Regions from separate parts of the Clostridioides sp. GD02367 genome, predicted to be linked through region 4. Evidence: riboswitches for the same ligand, from Rfam matches in the RefSeq annotation. Region 4 holds a riboswitch; each other region holds the start of a gene.
The links. A riboswitch is a leader RNA that binds a small molecule or an ion and turns the genes downstream of it on or off. The one in region 4 is predicted to bind cyclic di-GMP.

Region 1 (4,225 bases), on a different contig from region 4:
TGGTGGCACTGGTGGATTCACATCAGGGTCTCCATCTGTTGGTACACCTATATTGAAATCAACTTCCTCGCCATTTTTTTGTTCTATTGTATAACTTAATAAATTTTGCTTACTAGTAGGCAATAAAGATGAATGGTCTTTATCACCAAAATCGAAAACTGTCTTAAAATACTGAATAGCTTTTGGGAAAATATAATCATAAGATAAAGCAGATATATTAGCTTTTACATCTGGCTTATTAACACTCTTAAGTTTAAACTTTTCTTGTGTTGAGATTTCTACTTCACCTGTACCTATTACATTTCCATTTTCATCATAAGCAGTTACTCCATCTGGTAACTTTAATTTAACTACACCACTATAACCTACTAAAGCTATAGCTTCTGTTTCATAAGTACCATCTTGATTCTTATCAAATTTAATATCAGTCAAACCATTACTCAGACTAGGTTTTCCTGTATCATTTGGCTTTAATTCTTCACGCCCTGCATTTAATAATGCCTCTAAGTAAGCTTTTGAATTTATTGCTGCTTCCTTACCTTTTAGATACTCAGCTTTTTCCTCTTCAGTCTTTGCACTCTCTATAAACATATCATAAAGCTTTATATTAGCTTGATATTGTTTAAGTCTTTCCTGCTCATTCATTTGCCCAAGCATAATCCAAATAGCATCTTGAGTAGTAGAATGAGTTATACCTTCATATTCTTCTCCACCTAAATTAAATTGTTGCTTATATCCAAATCCATCAAACTCAGAACCCGCATATAGTATAGATTTAATTGCATCTTCGTTTTGATTTTCTTGACCATTAAAATCTTCTGCTGGTAAGTATGGACTCTTATTATGACTAGTTGGAGATTTTAGATGATTATTATAACAAAATGCAGTTTGTTCTCCGTCTTCACCTTCTATTATATATTTCCCATCTTTATAGCCTGCACCTATAAGACCTTCTATTATATAATCAAAAGTTAAAGTTTTTGTAATATCATCAAATCTCACATCAAAATAAGGTCTATTTGAACCATCTGTTTCTTTTAACAAACATGTATTTTTTACTTTTGAATTTTTATTATGCCATAATCCAATATTTGCATCTTTTGAAGTAAGTACCTCACTAATTTCTGACTGTTCATCTGTTTTTACATCATTTTCATCTTCCCAGAAATTATATACAATCTTATTTATTTGAGATACAGTAAGATTAAGAATATCTTCAATATTCTGCTTCAAACTCATTTCTTCTACTTCTAATTCTTCCTCTTCTTCTGATGGTATAATTTCACCTAATGGCTTCTCCCCATCTGGTATCTCTTCACCTGATGGTTTCTCCCCATCTGGTATCTCTTCACCTGATGGCTTCTCCCCATCTGGTATCTCTTCACCTGATGGCTTCTCTCCATCTGGTGTTTCTACTCCTGATGGCTTCTCTCCGTCTGGTGTTTCTCCTCCTGATGGCTTCTCTCCATCTGGTGTTTCTCCTCCTGATGGCTTCTCTCCGTCTGGTGTTTCTCCTCCTGATGGTTTCTCTCCGTCTGGTGTTTCTCCTCCTGATGGCTTCTCTCCGTCTGGTGTTTCTCCTCCTGATGGCTTCTCTCCGTCTGGTGTTTCTCCTCCTGATGGTTTCTCTCCATCTGGTGTTTCCCCTCCTGATGGTTTCTCTCCATCTGGTGTTTCTACTCCTGATGGCTTCTCTCCACCAAGTATTGTATCTTTTCCACTTACTTCGTCAGCATAAGATATTATTGGTGCAAATGCAGTAAATGCCATACTAAAAGCAATTACTAAACTAATTATACTTGATTTTTTAATTTTTATTTTCAAGATTTTCCTCCTATTTATATTTATAGCAGGTTGCACTACTAACTCCATATATCTTTTAAGTGCCCAAATTTAAGATATACTTCACAGTTTCTATAAATAGGTTTTTAGTAATTTTTATTTTTGTAATATTTTTTATTTTTTAAGTGCACTCTTTACGAACATTCTAAAATTATTAGTAAGAGACAAAAACTTATTCTTACATTAAAAAAGATACTGTAGAGTATCTTGAGATAATACAAAACTATTTACTCTATTGGATAATTGACTCAATTCAATTTTTATATGTCAATATGACCACATATCTGAGTTTGTTTTTGTCTAATATAATTTTAATAGCTATTGCCATTATTATATATTAGATATTATATTTTGTCTATTTTTTCCATATTATTTATATTATTCGTTAATGTTATCGACATATAACAACAAAAAAACATCCCTGAAAACAATTTTCCAATTTTTTCCAAGGATGTTTTATTATATATTTTTATATTATATTATTTTATTTTTAATCTTACGTCACCTTTTATTCTTCTTATTAATGGGTGATTAACTGTTCTCATTACATGGTCAGTAATATGATATACACCTAATTTTAATTTTGGTGCAGAACCCATTACTGTGTTACTACAGTCAGTACAGTTTCCTATTAATATAACTTCTGCTCCAGCTTTCTTAAATTCTATACATTTTTGAGCTTGTCCTGGACAGTGTCCTGGATTTTCACATTTTAATACACCTTTAATTTCTTGAGCTTGTTTACATTTTTGAACTGATACTATATCAGTAACTCCCATTTTAGCTGCTATGTCTCTCATTCTTTCTTCATTAGGTCCACATGCACAGACTAAAAGACCCATTTTTCTCTTTTCATTAACAAATGGCATAGTAACTATTATACCACCACTAGTTTTAGTTATTGGAGTATCTAAAGTAGTAGCTTTACCAGTGAAAGGTCCTCCTAAGATTATCTCACCGTATTCACCTTTTATTCCACCAGCTCTTTCAATTAATTCTCCAACAGTAGTCCCAATTGGCACATCTTCAAATACTATAGATTCTTTTCCACTGTTTAATTGACCAACTACAGTTACATTTTTAGATATAACTGGTCTTTTTTGCTCAACAGCTTCTACTATTCTAGTTAATGTTTCTACATTTATTACTACTGCATTAGCTTCTGAAGGTAATTGAGTTGGCTCAAGTAATTTACCTAGAACGTCTCTTACTATCGCTCTCTCTTCTCCCATTGGGTACATGTCAACTAGTTCTGCAACTTCTATATTATCTCCTGGCTTTATTACTTTTTTAAATGCTGCTATTGCTTCTGGATGCTTGCTTTTTATTGCTAGCATACCTTTTCCAGCATTAGTAACTTCCATAGCATATTTTATACCTTGGTAAACTATCTCTGGTCTTTCTTCTATTTCTTTTATGTTATGAGCTAATAAAGGTTCACATTCAGCAGCATTTGCTAATATTGTTCCACCTTTTAAATCTATGTTTAATTTTATATGAGTAGGGAATCCTGCTCCACCCATACCTACAACTCCAGCTTCTTTAATTAAGTCAAGTATACCTTCTCCTTTTAATGGTTCAAAAGTATCATCTTGTACTTCATCAGCTTCGATTACTATAGCTTGGTCATTTATTTCACTTATTTTTCCACTAACACTGGCATAAATATTTGCTCCTAATCCAGCTGGTTCTGCGATTAGAGTTCCTTTTTTTACTACATCTCCAACACTTACTACTGGTTTATCTGGACCACCAACGTGTTGTTTTAATAAAATAGAATATAGTTTGTTCAACTAGTACGCCCCCTTAAGTATATTAATTTTTTTTATAAGCTGTTCAAATAATGTTAATGTTGTTTTTCTATTACAATGTCTTAACATATTGTTTATTTCTATAGAACATATCGCTTATTAACAAAGCAATTTCTATGCCAACTTTTAAACAAACTTATACCCTTTGAAAATACTGTCTTACAGCATCCATAACTTCTTTCAAATATTTAAACTCATTTTATAAAAGTCAATTATTAGACACTTTTTCAACCAATTTAATCTATAATTATTGATATCGCATACATGCATAAAAAGTGTCAAAAAATAGACACCGTCTTTTTATCGACACTTTTCTAACATATACTATATAATTTACCACAACTTTACTTAAAATATACATTTACTACTTGTTAATTCTTAAGTTTCTGCACTCCATTAGAATCAATTATGTAATTATCTTTATATAATAAGTCTGATATTTTTACTAAACTGTATCCATCTTTTTTAAGCTTACTTATTATAGTGTCCAAATAGTTATCTACATCATTTATATTAGCATGAAATAAAACTATTGAGCCAGGTTGAGATTCTTTTATTACTTTTTCAATTAC
Region 2 (4,225 bases), on a different contig from region 4:
AGTTTCCATTTTCTATTTTAATATTTTCTATCTTGCCATCTTTATTTCTTATTTTATATGAACTTGTTGTAAAGGATTCATACTTTTTAACATCATTGTCAACATTAATTTTTTCTAGTATAGAATTAAAAAGATGCTTAGTTTGTTTTGTTTGAGGCAAATCAATACGAATATCACTCTTGCCAGCACCCATATAAGTGATAAATTCAGGTGATTTAATAGTATTTAAAAAATTAGTTGGTACAGTCATAATAAAAATACAAATCGTATATACAAAACAAAGCAATCCATAGACTGTAATTTTTTTAAACACTTCGTTTAATCCTAAAAGTATGTTAGTATTTGTTATTTTATTTTTGTGTATTTGAAAACTGAATCCATATTTTACAGAGTTAGTAGAACGGTTACCTCTTAATGCATTAATTACTGATATTTTTTCGAATTTTTTAAGTATAACTTTACAAAAGAATACAACACTTAAAAATACAAGAACTGAACCTATAAATGGAACGAGAATACTAAAAATGGTTTTGTCTATGGCTCCCATATAAATGTAAATATTTTTTGTAAAAAGAGGGCCTATAAATAATGAGAGTATGTAACCAAGAAAACTTGCAAAAGATGCAATTAACAAGTATTTTATTAAATATAAGTTTTGGATGTTACCATTTTTAATACCAATGGCCTTCATAACACCAATTTCTCGATAATCTTCTTCAATCGTTGTAATTAAAGTAAATCGTAAACATAAAATAGAAATTGTAATAAGAAGAATACTAATTAAGATGATAATAGTAATTACAATCCCATCAGACAAAGAATTTAGTAATTTGTAAATAGAATAAGTCACTGATGTACCTGTTTGAGGGAGCTTAGTTGATTGGTATAACGTTTCAAACTCACTAATTTTATTTATATCATCTAATATAAATTCAATTAAATATTCGCTTTCTCCTATATTAGATTTTAACGTGTTCCAATCATTATCACTGATTAAAAAACGCTTTGAAGTAACAAGTGAAGGGTTCATTTGTGAGTCACGTATAAAATCTTTTATTGTAAATTCCATAAAGAAATTACCATTAATAATTTTTATAGTATCTCCAATTTTCAAATTGGATTGTTTCATATAATATACAGGAACACCTATTTCTCCATCTTTTATTTGCATTATTTGATTGTCCATATCTAATAAAAAATCAAATTTATCGTTTTGTTTTGTAAAACTATTTTCTAGTACACTATTAGCTTGATTTTCTACTTTATTTCCTAGAAAAATATTAGCTCCATTTACATTTAGAAGTTCGGAAGTTTGCTGTTTTTTTATATATGGAGTTTTAGCTGAGAACTTATCAATTTCTTTTTGTTGTAATTTCCCAGAATACATTTGGACATAATGTGGTGTATGAGATTTTTGAAACAAGGAAGTCATTGAATCAGTTAGCTCTACAATGATATTTATTGAACTAGATACTAGCATTGATGCAAGTAAAATAAAAATAAATAGAGTAATTGTTACTACTTTATTTCGTGTTAAATCCTTTAATAATATTCTTTTTAGCATAAATAATCCTCATTTCTTAAAAATTTTGTATTAAAAATTTTAGAATTTTTTTATAGTAGTGGTATAAATATAAGATTTAAACTGACCGTCGGTCTATAATGATAATATTATAATATCATTAGTTTGTCAAGTCATTTAAAAAGTAAAATATATACATCTTATGATAAAGTGTATAGAGAGGATTTAGCATAGATAGAGTAGTAAAAATTTTTAAAAGAGAATAATTAATACAAATTATCTTTAGGTTTTTATTAATCATTAATTTTTTATATTAATTAAGGATGTAAAAAATTATCGATTATTTTTATATATTAATATTTATTGAAAAAGATTTGTTAAAAGTAGTAATATCATATACAAATTACTATTTTTCAGATGAATTATGAAGAAGAATAATTAAATTAATAAATATAAAGATATTTTTTGGTTATTATTAATTAAAAATTTAATTTATATTTAATTAATATAAAATTTGATGTAATATTATTTTTAAATTGTTTAAATTATGTTATTATTCAGATATAGGCAATATTAGATAAATCTAATGACGCAAAGCTATAGGGACTAAAATCTTTATATAATAAAGGTCATGTCAGCCAGTTGCCAAAAAGATAATAATTCTTTTTGTTGAAAGTATTTTTTAAAGTTATATATTTTTAATAACTTAATATTTGGCAAGAGGAGGGCTTAAGATGATATCTGAATTAATGTTGAAAAGTTTTGGCGAATCTAGCATCAATTTTAAGACTAAAATTAAATTAAATTTAAGAGAAAGACCAGACATAAATAGTATGAAGTTGAAAAGTATACCAGAAGGTAAAATTGTTAAGTTAAAATGTGTCGATGGAATATGGGCAGAAGTTGAAAGTAATTATGACAAAGGTTGGTTACTTTATAAATATTTAGAAAAATTAAGCAATGCTAAAAGCAATAGTAATGGTATAGTAAAAAATAGAAAAAAGAATTATGTAGGAAATATAAGAACGAATGGCTTAAGTTTAGAACTTAGAAATGATAGAACATTAGACTCTAGAATTATAACTACAATTCCTGATGGTTTTAAAGTTGAAGTATGTTATAGTGTTGGCAAATGGGCAAGGGTTAATATTGATAGAAATGGAAAAAAATATTCTGGATATGTATATAGTCAATATATAGAAGAATGTTTAAGTTTATCATAATTGGATACTAGTAAGCTTTAAATATACTAATAAATTTCAGAAAAAGAATCCTATTCATGGGATTCTTTTTCTTTTGTAAAAAAACTTATTATAATATTAAATATAATAAATTAACTAGGTCTTTTTAATTGTAAATCGAAGATTTAATTGAAAATAGATTTAACTTATGATTTGTATTTTAGGTGCCATGAATTGAGATTGATTTAGAAAATTTTAATAAAAAAGAAAGTTGATAGGATAAAAATAATATTAAAGATAAGAAAAGATATAAGAAATTTGAAAAATTTTGTAATTTTTAGTTTTATATATATTATAATAAACTAGATATAAGATTTTTATGAGGGGGAAAATATGAAAAAAAAGAAAACATTGATTGGAATAGCTATATCTTTTTTGCTTATAATCAGCACTATAAATCCATTGCAAGTTGAGGCTGAAGCTATTATTGATTCTAGTGTATACATTTCTTCAGCACAAGAAAATTATAAATCTAATAATACTAGATTTAAAACTATTAAATCTAAAAGTAAGCATAAACGTAGTAAATCTAGAAAAAGCAGAGTTAATTTGAAGAAAAGAACTATAAGAACTAAAAATTATGGACATAGAAATTTAGATAAACATAAAAGTCAAAGCATAGGAATATATAATATTCTTTCAAAATTGATACTTTCAGTAATAGTTGTATTTATTGTTATAGTTTTAATTGGGATAATATTTATTAGAAGAAAGAAGAAGAAATTTTATTAAATACAAGAATAAAAATTACATAGTTGTATTATATGATTTTATTGTATTATATACAATATTGCTTTTCATCTTATTTTAAGTTTTTTTATGAATAACTATTTTATAGTTTAGTTGGAAGTATATTGTTATGATTTTGTTCTTCATTAGATAATAATTTAAAGAATAGCGTTTTGCTAATTATTGATGTTTATTTTATAGCATGATATAATTTAAGCAGAATGATATTCTGTTTAAAAGGAGATACAAAAATGGCACGAAAACGAATATTAAATGGTGGTAAACGAGATGAACTTATTGAGAATGCACTTAATTTGTTTTTAGAATATGGGTATGAAAATACTTCTATAAGAATGATTTTAGATAGTGTTGGTGGTGAAGTTGGTATGTTTTATCACTATTTTAAATCAAAAGATGAAATATTCAATGAAGTTATAAAATTATTTCTAGCTCAGTATGAAAAAAGTTTTTCTGATGTTTTATATGATGATTGTATACCAAATAATCTTAAAATCGATGTGGTATTTGAGTTATTACAAAAAACTCTTTTAAAGTATAAGACATTTAAATTAGGTAAATTTCATTGGAGTATGCAAATTGCACTCAATCAATTAACTTTAAAAAGTTTAGTTCCTCATATAGCAAAATATATAAACTATATGCGTGATAAAGGTGAGATTGGGAGTTGTGCAATTGAAACGGATTTAGAGCTTGCAAATGCTGTTCTTTATTC
Region 3 (4,225 bases), on a different contig from region 4:
TTGTTTTTTCTATTTCACCTTGTATGATTCGTTGCTTCTTAATTTGAAACTCCTCATCAGTAAGTCCTATAGACGAACTATCATCCATTAATGCAAATCCTTTAGAACCACCTGTAAGACTTGGAGCTAGCTCCAGCCTCAACTTATCGACTTCTGTTCTAGGAACATAAATTGTACTTCCCTTTACCTTAGTATCTATCTTTCTAGACTCTAATTCTGCTGATATATCTGCAGCATCTTGAACATCTAGTTCTGAAAATAAGACTGCATACTTATTTTTACTTGCAGATATTGCTGTAAATACTAGCGCTAAACATATAGCAACAATCCCTATACCTAATGCTATCTTAGTTCCTTTTTTTAAAGAACCTATTTTTGTCCTAGATTTAGCAACTTGCTCCTTAATCTTATTTTTAAAACTGGCTATCATTGATTATTACTCCTGTTCAAAAGGCTAAATTTGTACTTTATTCATTTCTTGATATGCATCATGAATCTTGTTTCTAACTTCTATCAGATATTGCATAGATAGTTGTGCTTCTTGACCTTTTAACATAACTTCATGCATAGAAATATCTTCGCCTTTTATAAATTTTTCTTTCATATTATCCGCTGTCACTTGTTGAAAATTAACTTTGTCTATAGTATCTATTATTACATCTTCGAAATTCTTTTTTTCTTCTTTATTATTAAGGTTTAATGGTTTTGTTTCTCCAATCAAATTATCTAACTTTGCACCTTGCATTAAATTGTTGATTTGTGTAATTGGCATAATTTATCCCTACTTTCCTATTTCCAAAGCTTTCGATATCATAGATTTCTGAGCATTCAGTGTGTCTACGTTAGAATCATATGCTCTTGAAGCTGTTATTAAATCTGTCATTTCAACCAATATATTTACATTTGGATATTCTACATATCCATTTGGTTTCGCATCTGGATGAGATGGGTCATATACTTCTTTAAGAGGTGATTTGTCATCTTCAACAGATGTGACTTTTACTCCTAACATACCTAATTTATTATCATAGTTTTCTTCAAAGGAAACAATTTTTCTCCTATATGCTTCTCCATTTGGACCTCTTGTAGCATTTATATTAGCTACATTTGATGATATGATATCCATTTTCAAACTTTCTGCTGTTAATCCACTAGCAGATATCTCCATTCCACTGAACACACTCATCTTCTAGTTACCTCCCAGTTATTATTGATTTAGTCATTGCAATTTTGCCATTTGCAAAACCTATTAAAGCATTATATTGCAACGTTGTCATTGCTTGCTTTACTTTTTCTTCTTCTATATCCACATTATTGCCATCTACTCTTAAACCTTTTGAATTGTCTGTTTTTTCTTCTATTTTTGGCATGGCATCATTTAATGTTTCTTCAAAAGTTACATAATGTTTTTTGTAACCTTCAGTATTTATATTTGCTATATTATTTGCTATTGTTTGACTTCTTAGATTAGTTGCATCTAGTCCCATTTTTATAATGTCATATGTATTCATACTCACCCCTCCTCAAAATATATTTATTTGCTATATTTAATGATTAAAAAAATGAAGTTGCTATATTACAAAAAAAGGTAACTTTATGAAGAAAAAATTAAATACATATTAAAATTTTTTTTTATTTTCATTGGAGTTAATTGAACTTAAATTAGATTTCTTACTAAAATGATACATTATTATATTAATGTAATAGAATTGTAATAGATTTAAATGAACAAAGAAGTCATTTTTTGTAAAATAGCAACTTTTTCAGACAGTTTTTCTTTATTTTTTGTTATAATTGGTAAAATATGTTATTATATGTACTTTCTACTGTAATAAAGTAATTTTTCCATAATAAAATGACCGCCAAAAAAGCAGTCACTTCGACTAATCCTAAGTATACAAATATACTTAGGACTCTTTTTGGCAACTGGCTAGCATAGTTTGTATATACAAACCTTAGCCCCTATAGCTTTGCGTCACTAAATTTCTCTAGTTTTGCCTATTTAGTTTTAATTTAAGTATACAATAAATAACAATTTTTTTAAACATTTTTTACTTATATTTTTAATATTTCAATTAATATTCGATATTTATAGCTAAATATCTAGTATAAATTAAAAACTTGTTATTATAAAAAATAAAAACAGCTTAAAATACTTATTCTAAGCTGTTTTTATTTTTTATATAAATGTCTATAATGTAATCAAGTTAGATTCTTCTTTATCCCATTCAGGAGAGAATTTATTTCCTATTTGTATAAAAGAAGACCTTTTATTCCAATTAGCAAATGAAGATTGATAACATACCTTACATGAATCATTCATATTTATACTATTAATATTTCTTCTGCAGTCTTTATATTCCAAAGAATTCCACATTTCTTCAAAAGTTTTATATCTGTCAATATGAAACAACTTTATAGGTGTAGACATACATGAACGTACAAATCCATCTGAACCTAAGAAAAAGTCTCTCCATGTTGTAAAACAATCCTTATGTAGTTTTTCACATGCACTATCTTCACCTTGTATATGAGGTAACTTAAGAATAATATTTAACTCATCTGCTAAAACCTCTGCTTCTTCAAATACCTTTTTAACCTCATCTTGGCAATCATATAAACTCTCATCATGCATATTTTCATCAAACACAGTTAGATATACCACCTTAAGCTCTTGTAAACCTACCCTTTTAGCTAATTCAACCATTTTGGGTATCTCATACAAATTAGACTTCATTGCTGTAAAAACAAAATTCATATGTGGCCAATTTATCCCTCTTTTAATCTTCTCATCTGCTATATGTTTAATATTTTTTATTATATGATTAAAATCAGCCCCTGATCTTATATTGTCATTAATCTCTTTAGACGCCCCATCTAGACTTATAGCTATAATGTCAGTTTCTGTATTGAAGATATCATCAAATAGTTTATCCAATTTCATACCATTTGTACAAAAATATTTTCTAAGACCATTTTTCTTTGCCCAATATAAGAAATCAACGAAATTTGGATGTACTGTTGGTTCTCCCCATCCCATTAAAGTTACTTCCTCTACTTCATTTAATATATTCTCAAATTTTTCAGTCCATTTAAAATCAAAAACTGTTGCTTTGAACTCTGCTGAATTTCTTCCACACATAATACAATTTAAATTACAAGCATTCGTAAGTTCAAATACTAACCTTCTAGGTTTAGCTTCTAGATTGATAGCCTGATTATATGCCTCGCTTTCATTCAAATTGCTATTCTTTTTCTGTAACTCTGTTAAAGAGTTTGTTTGTTTTAAATCAATTGTTTTAGCTCTCAATATACTCATATTGATATACCTCTTATTTCTATGTATTTTACCATATCTTCCAAAAAGCTTTATTTTCTTTCCAAAGAGAATTAAGATTGTTCATATCTCTTTCATTATCCATACATGCCCACAGACCTTCATGCTTGTAAACTGCTATTTCTCCATTTTTAGCTAGATTTTCAAATAATCCATACTCCAAATCACACTCATCATTTTCTGTAAGATATTTTAATAGTTCTTTATTAAATACCATATATCCACCATTTATTAATCCCTTTGATGTTTGTGATTTTTCTTCAAATGATTTAAGTACATCTCCCTCTGCGATAAGTTCACCAAATCTAGCAGGAGGTCTTACTCCAGATATTGTAAGCAACTTTCCAACTTTATTATGAAAATGTATTAATTTATTTATATTTATATTTGCTAGCCCATCTCCATATGTTAATAAATTTATATCTTCTTCAAGATATCTCTCTATTTTCTTTAATCGTGCTCCTTTTTGAGATTCTATACCTGTATCAACTAATGTTACTTTCCATTCACTTTCATCATGATTATTATGAAATTCTATTGAATTACTTCCTATATTAATTGTAAAATCATTATTTCTACTATCATAATGTAAAAAATAATCTTTTATAACATTTGCTTTGTAGCCAAGACATATGATAAATTCTTTTACTCCATAATACGAATATATTTTCATTATATGCCATAATATCGGCTTCCCTCCTATTTCAACCATAGGTTTGGGAACTATACTAGTAATATCTCCAAGTCTACTACCATATCCTCCTGCTAAAATAACTACTTTCATATTAAAATGCCTCACTTAATTATAATATATAAAAATTTAAGAATAGAATTTTTTATTACAGATATATATCATAGATAAATAGAATTTCTCTAGGATAATGTTAA
Region 4 (4,225 bases):
GCTGGGTTTACTTCATCTAAAAGATTTACTTGCCCTGCATCATAAACTCCATAAGTTGACATATTTATTTTGTATTTAACAATTTGACTATCATTGTTATTTAAAACTTTTTTATCAACTTCTTTTTTTGCACTTATTAATCCAGAGTTTTTCTTAAAACTTATCTCATCGCTTTTATCAACTTGACTGTTATTTGCATCAAGAACAGCTCTATTTGTATAACTATCTTCAATACTAATAACCTTTAATGTATAAGCTATATAAAACTTTGATTCTACTTCTTCTTTACTAAGATTAATCGTAAATCCAGTTATAACTTTATCTACTTGACCGCTTTCATTTCTTTTCTCTTCTATTTTATATGAAATATTGTTTGCGATTTTTTCTTTACTCCAAGGAGTCCAGTTACCATTCATTGGAATTTCTACTACTCTAAAATCATGTCCAGCTTCTCCTGCTGTAGTTAATCTCATACCCTCTGGTATATTATCTGTTATAACAACATTACTTATTGGCGACTTATCATCATTTACTGAAATCTGATAGTTTATTACTTGGCCAACTTGAGTAATATTTGTTACTCCTGAATGCCCTTTAGTCAAAAGATAATCGCTACCTCTATCAAAGATACTTACAGTAGCATCATCTTCTTGTACCTTCTTACCATCAGATTCTATCCTAGCTACATTTTTATATTTATTATCATGTTTTGCATTTTCATCACTAATTCTAGCTTTGTATTTAACAGTATATGCTTTATCTATATTTCCAAAATTAACTGATATAGAATTTGCACTTTGTTCAATATTAAAATCACTTACTTCTTTCCCATCACTTGTTACTACACTTACAGAATCATTTACTAGTGTCAATCCTTCAGGAAGCTCATCATACAAAGTAATATCTTTCAATTCTTCCTGTTTCTCATTTACTAGTATGCTATAATTTATATCTTTATTTTTAACTGGCATAAATACTGTAGTTGATTTTTTTCCTTCAACAAGTTTCTTAAGTGTTCCTTTAGACTCTTCTTCCTCGCCTTTATCTCCAGGCTTTATTTCTACATCCACATCTCCACTTCCACTTTCTATTTTTCCAGTAGTCTCAATATGAATTTTTGTATTTGTCTCTTCATCAACCCTTTTAACGTATGCTTCTAGACCTATTTTTCCTTGCATTACACTTTGACCATTAGGAAGTTCTCTAAATGTAAGTGTATATTCTCCATTACTTTCTGTTTTGTCGAAACATTCACTTGTATAATCTAAATTAACTTTATTAAATACATCTGGCACCTTGAAAGTTATTGAATCACCTGCTTGTATTCCCTTTGATGTTGGAGTATAAGTTAAATTAAATGATATCTTTTTCATTGATTCAGTTTCTATTGTACTATTATTAATTTTTATAATAAATCCATAATCTTCATTCTCTTCATTAAGTTCTTCTTCTAACGTTTTCAGCAAATTCTCATCTTCTAGCAGCTTTTCTTCTTTTGGAGTCTGCTCTATATTTTTATTATCTAGTGGCTTTTCCTCTTCTGGAGTCTGCTCTGGTTTTTTGTTATCTGATGGCTTCTCTCCTTCTGGAGTCTGTTCTGGTTTTTTGTTGTCTGATGGCTTCTCCTCTTCTGGAATCTGCTCTGGTTTTTTGTTGTCTGATGGCTTCTCCTCTTCTGGAGTCTGCTCTGGTTTTTTGTTGTCTGATGGCTTCTCCTCTTCTGGAGTCTGCTCTGGTTTTTTGTTGTCTGATGGCTTCTCTCCTTCTGGAGTCTGCTCTGGTTTTTTGTTATCTGATGGCTTCTCTTCTCCACTTGATGAACTAGTTGAATTATTTTGAATCTGACTGTTATCTCCTAATTCTGAAGCATAAGATAAGGTTGGATAGATTGTAGATACTACCATACTTAAAATCATAATTAAACTTATTAATAATGCCTTTTTATTCTTCTTCCCCATATAGATTTCTCCCCTCTACGCTATCTATAATTTATAAACTTCTATTTATATCCCATTAAAATTAATTCTAAGCAAAAAATTATATAAAAAAAGCCATGAAAATAAATAAATTTATATCCATAGCCGGTTGCACCACTGACTCAGTATGTCCATAAGGTGCCCAATGATAGAACATACATCAACATCTCTATAATATTTTATAAAAAACAATTAAAATTGCTATATTCATACTAGATACAATTACATATCTATATTATATTATGCCAACATCTTCCTGTCTATATATTTTACATTTTTTTCCTTACAATAATTTTAATTAATCATTAAATAAAATCCTTATCTACAACAATTACACAATTATATTCAGGATTCATCTCCTTAACCAATTTAGTTATATCTTCTTTTAATTCTTCCTCTGACATATTCTTAGAGAATTCAGAAGGATTAACTACTATATCAAACACTAAATTTTTCTTACTTCCCTTTCCAACTATTCTGAAATCATGCATAGATTTTACAAGACTATTTTTCTTAAGTATTTCTTCAAGTTCTTTTTTTGCTGACATAACTTCTTCATCTTCGAGACATATAGGGTCCATATGAATTACTAAATACATATCTAATTTTTCAGATATTTCTCTCTCAGCATTATCTATAATTTCATGAATCTCCATTATATCTATATTTGATGGAATTTCTGCATGTATAGATGCTATACATCGTCCAACTCCATAGTTATGAATTATTAAATCATGTGTACCTATAATATGTTCATAAGATAATAATGATTCTATAATAGATTTTACCATTTCTTCATCTGGTGCTTCTCCTAGAAGAGGATTTATAGTATCTTTTACAAGAGAAAATCCAGCATAAAGTATTACTAGTGATACTACAATACCAACATATCCATCTATAGGTAAACTAGTAAATCTAGCTATGACAAATGATATAACTACGCAACTCGATGTAAATACATCTCCTAAAGCATCAAGTGAAACTGCTTTTAAGGCTGAGGAGTCAATTTTATTTCCCATAAATTTATTAAATTTACTTAACCAAATTTTAATCATTATAGATGCAATTAAAAGTATAAGTGGTATTACTTCAAATTTTATAGGTACTGGATTTACTATCCTTTCCACAGACGACTTTATAAATTGAAGTCCTACCAACATTACCATGAACGCCACAATTAACGCCGATAAATATTCTATTCTTCCATGTCCAAAAGGATGCTCTTTATCAGCTGGCTTACTTGCTAATTTAAAACCTATCATAGTTATCGCTGAGGATGCCATATCAGAAAGATTGTTAAATGCATCAGCCATTATAGCTATACTTGATGTAAGCATACCTATAGACACCTTTACTACAAATAAAAGTAAATTAGATAATATACCCACTACTCCAGCTACATATCCATACTTATTTCTAACATCTTTATTTTGAACGTTCTCACTATCTTTGATAAATGTTTTGACCAGGATTTTTGAAAACATAAAATTTACCTCCTTGTCTTCTGTTTTACTGACAAATTTTAGAATTTATATCTTTATTTATGATAACATAATTCGTCTATAAAATTCTTAAAAGTTCATATATATCAATAAGATATTACTAATTTTATACATTTATTATAGATGCAATGTATTCTTAGATTAAATTATTGACTTCTAATAAAACTAGTCCTAGATATTTTATAATTTCATCTAGGACTTGTATTACTATTTTATACCAACTATTTTATTTAACATAATCGAACCTGTTTCTGGATTTTCAAATTCAATTTTAACACCCTTTATATTAGATAAATCTATATTTTTAAACTTATCAATAGGTATTATTGTATCACTTATTGGAGTATACCTTGACCAAAACTCCATAAATTTACCTTCTACATATTCGTCTCTCACAGCTTTACCCTCAAAATACTTCATAGCAGACACTTTATCATTATCCAAAGTTACACTACTTTCTTTTCCTTTAGAATCGACTAAGCTAAGTTTAAATGAAACTATTTTATCTTTACTATTTAACTCACTAGGAGAATTTAACGCCCATCTAAATTTTAATGCAGAATAATCTTTTAAATTTTTATTATTTAAGGGCAATTCTATTTTTCCATCTTTAGATTTCCAATCAACTTGCAATAAATCTAAATTTTCACTTGAGCTTATATTACTAAAAAGTTTTGCAGTATCTTTATCTAATCGTTCTGACTCAACTAACTCTTTTGTATCAACATTACTTGAGTCTATATTTTC

Region 1: another riboswitch for cyclic di-GMP. It lies ahead of Q3223_RS13870 (Cys-Gln thioester bond-forming surface protein); the one in region 4 lies ahead of Q3223_RS00590 (SrtB-anchored collagen-binding adhesin).
Region 2: another riboswitch for cyclic di-GMP. It lies ahead of Q3223_RS04815 (SH3 domain-containing protein); the one in region 4 lies ahead of Q3223_RS00590 (SrtB-anchored collagen-binding adhesin).
Region 3: another riboswitch for cyclic di-GMP. It lies ahead of flgB (flagellar basal body rod protein FlgB); the one in region 4 lies ahead of Q3223_RS00590 (SrtB-anchored collagen-binding adhesin).

What each region holds. Positions count from the first base shown of each region.
Region 1 is NZ_JBJODK010000010.1:98,209-102,433, reverse strand. It holds gene Q3223_RS13870 (Cys-Gln thioester bond-forming surface protein) at 1-1,824, opposite strand, end outside; cyclic di-GMP riboswitch class II at 1,840-1,925, opposite strand; gene prdC (proline reductase-associated electron transfer protein PrdC) at 2,322-3,635, opposite strand; gene Q3223_RS13860 (polysaccharide deacetylase family protein) at 4,025-4,225, opposite strand, start outside.
Region 2 is NZ_JBJODK010000003.1:141,107-145,331, forward strand. It holds gene Q3223_RS04810 (FtsX-like permease family protein) at 1-1,564, opposite strand, end outside; cyclic di-GMP riboswitch class I at 2,079-2,172, shown strand; gene Q3223_RS04815 (SH3 domain-containing protein) at 2,257-2,745, shown strand; gene Q3223_RS04820 (hypothetical protein) at 3,097-3,495, shown strand; gene Q3223_RS04825 (TetR/AcrR family transcriptional regulator) at 3,744-4,225, shown strand, end outside.
Region 3 is NZ_JBJODK010000007.1:61,516-65,740, forward strand. It holds gene fliF (flagellar basal-body MS-ring/collar protein FliF) at 1-430, opposite strand, end outside; gene fliE (flagellar hook-basal body complex protein FliE) at 455-772, opposite strand; gene flgC (flagellar basal body rod protein FlgC) at 782-1,186, opposite strand; gene flgB (flagellar basal body rod protein FlgB) at 1,194-1,511, opposite strand; cyclic di-GMP riboswitch class I at 1,919-2,009, opposite strand; gene Q3223_RS11265 (radical SAM protein) at 2,192-3,319, opposite strand; gene rfbF (glucose-1-phosphate cytidylyltransferase) at 3,348-4,121, opposite strand; gene Q3223_RS11275 (class I SAM-dependent methyltransferase) at 4,222-4,225, opposite strand, start outside.
Region 4 is NZ_JBJODK010000001.1:149,286-153,510, forward strand. It holds gene Q3223_RS00590 (SrtB-anchored collagen-binding adhesin) at 1-1,958, opposite strand, end outside; cyclic di-GMP riboswitch class II at 2,071-2,156, opposite strand; gene Q3223_RS00595 (cation diffusion facilitator family transporter) at 2,282-3,460, opposite strand; gene Q3223_RS00600 (alpha/beta hydrolase family protein) at 3,686-4,225, opposite strand, start outside.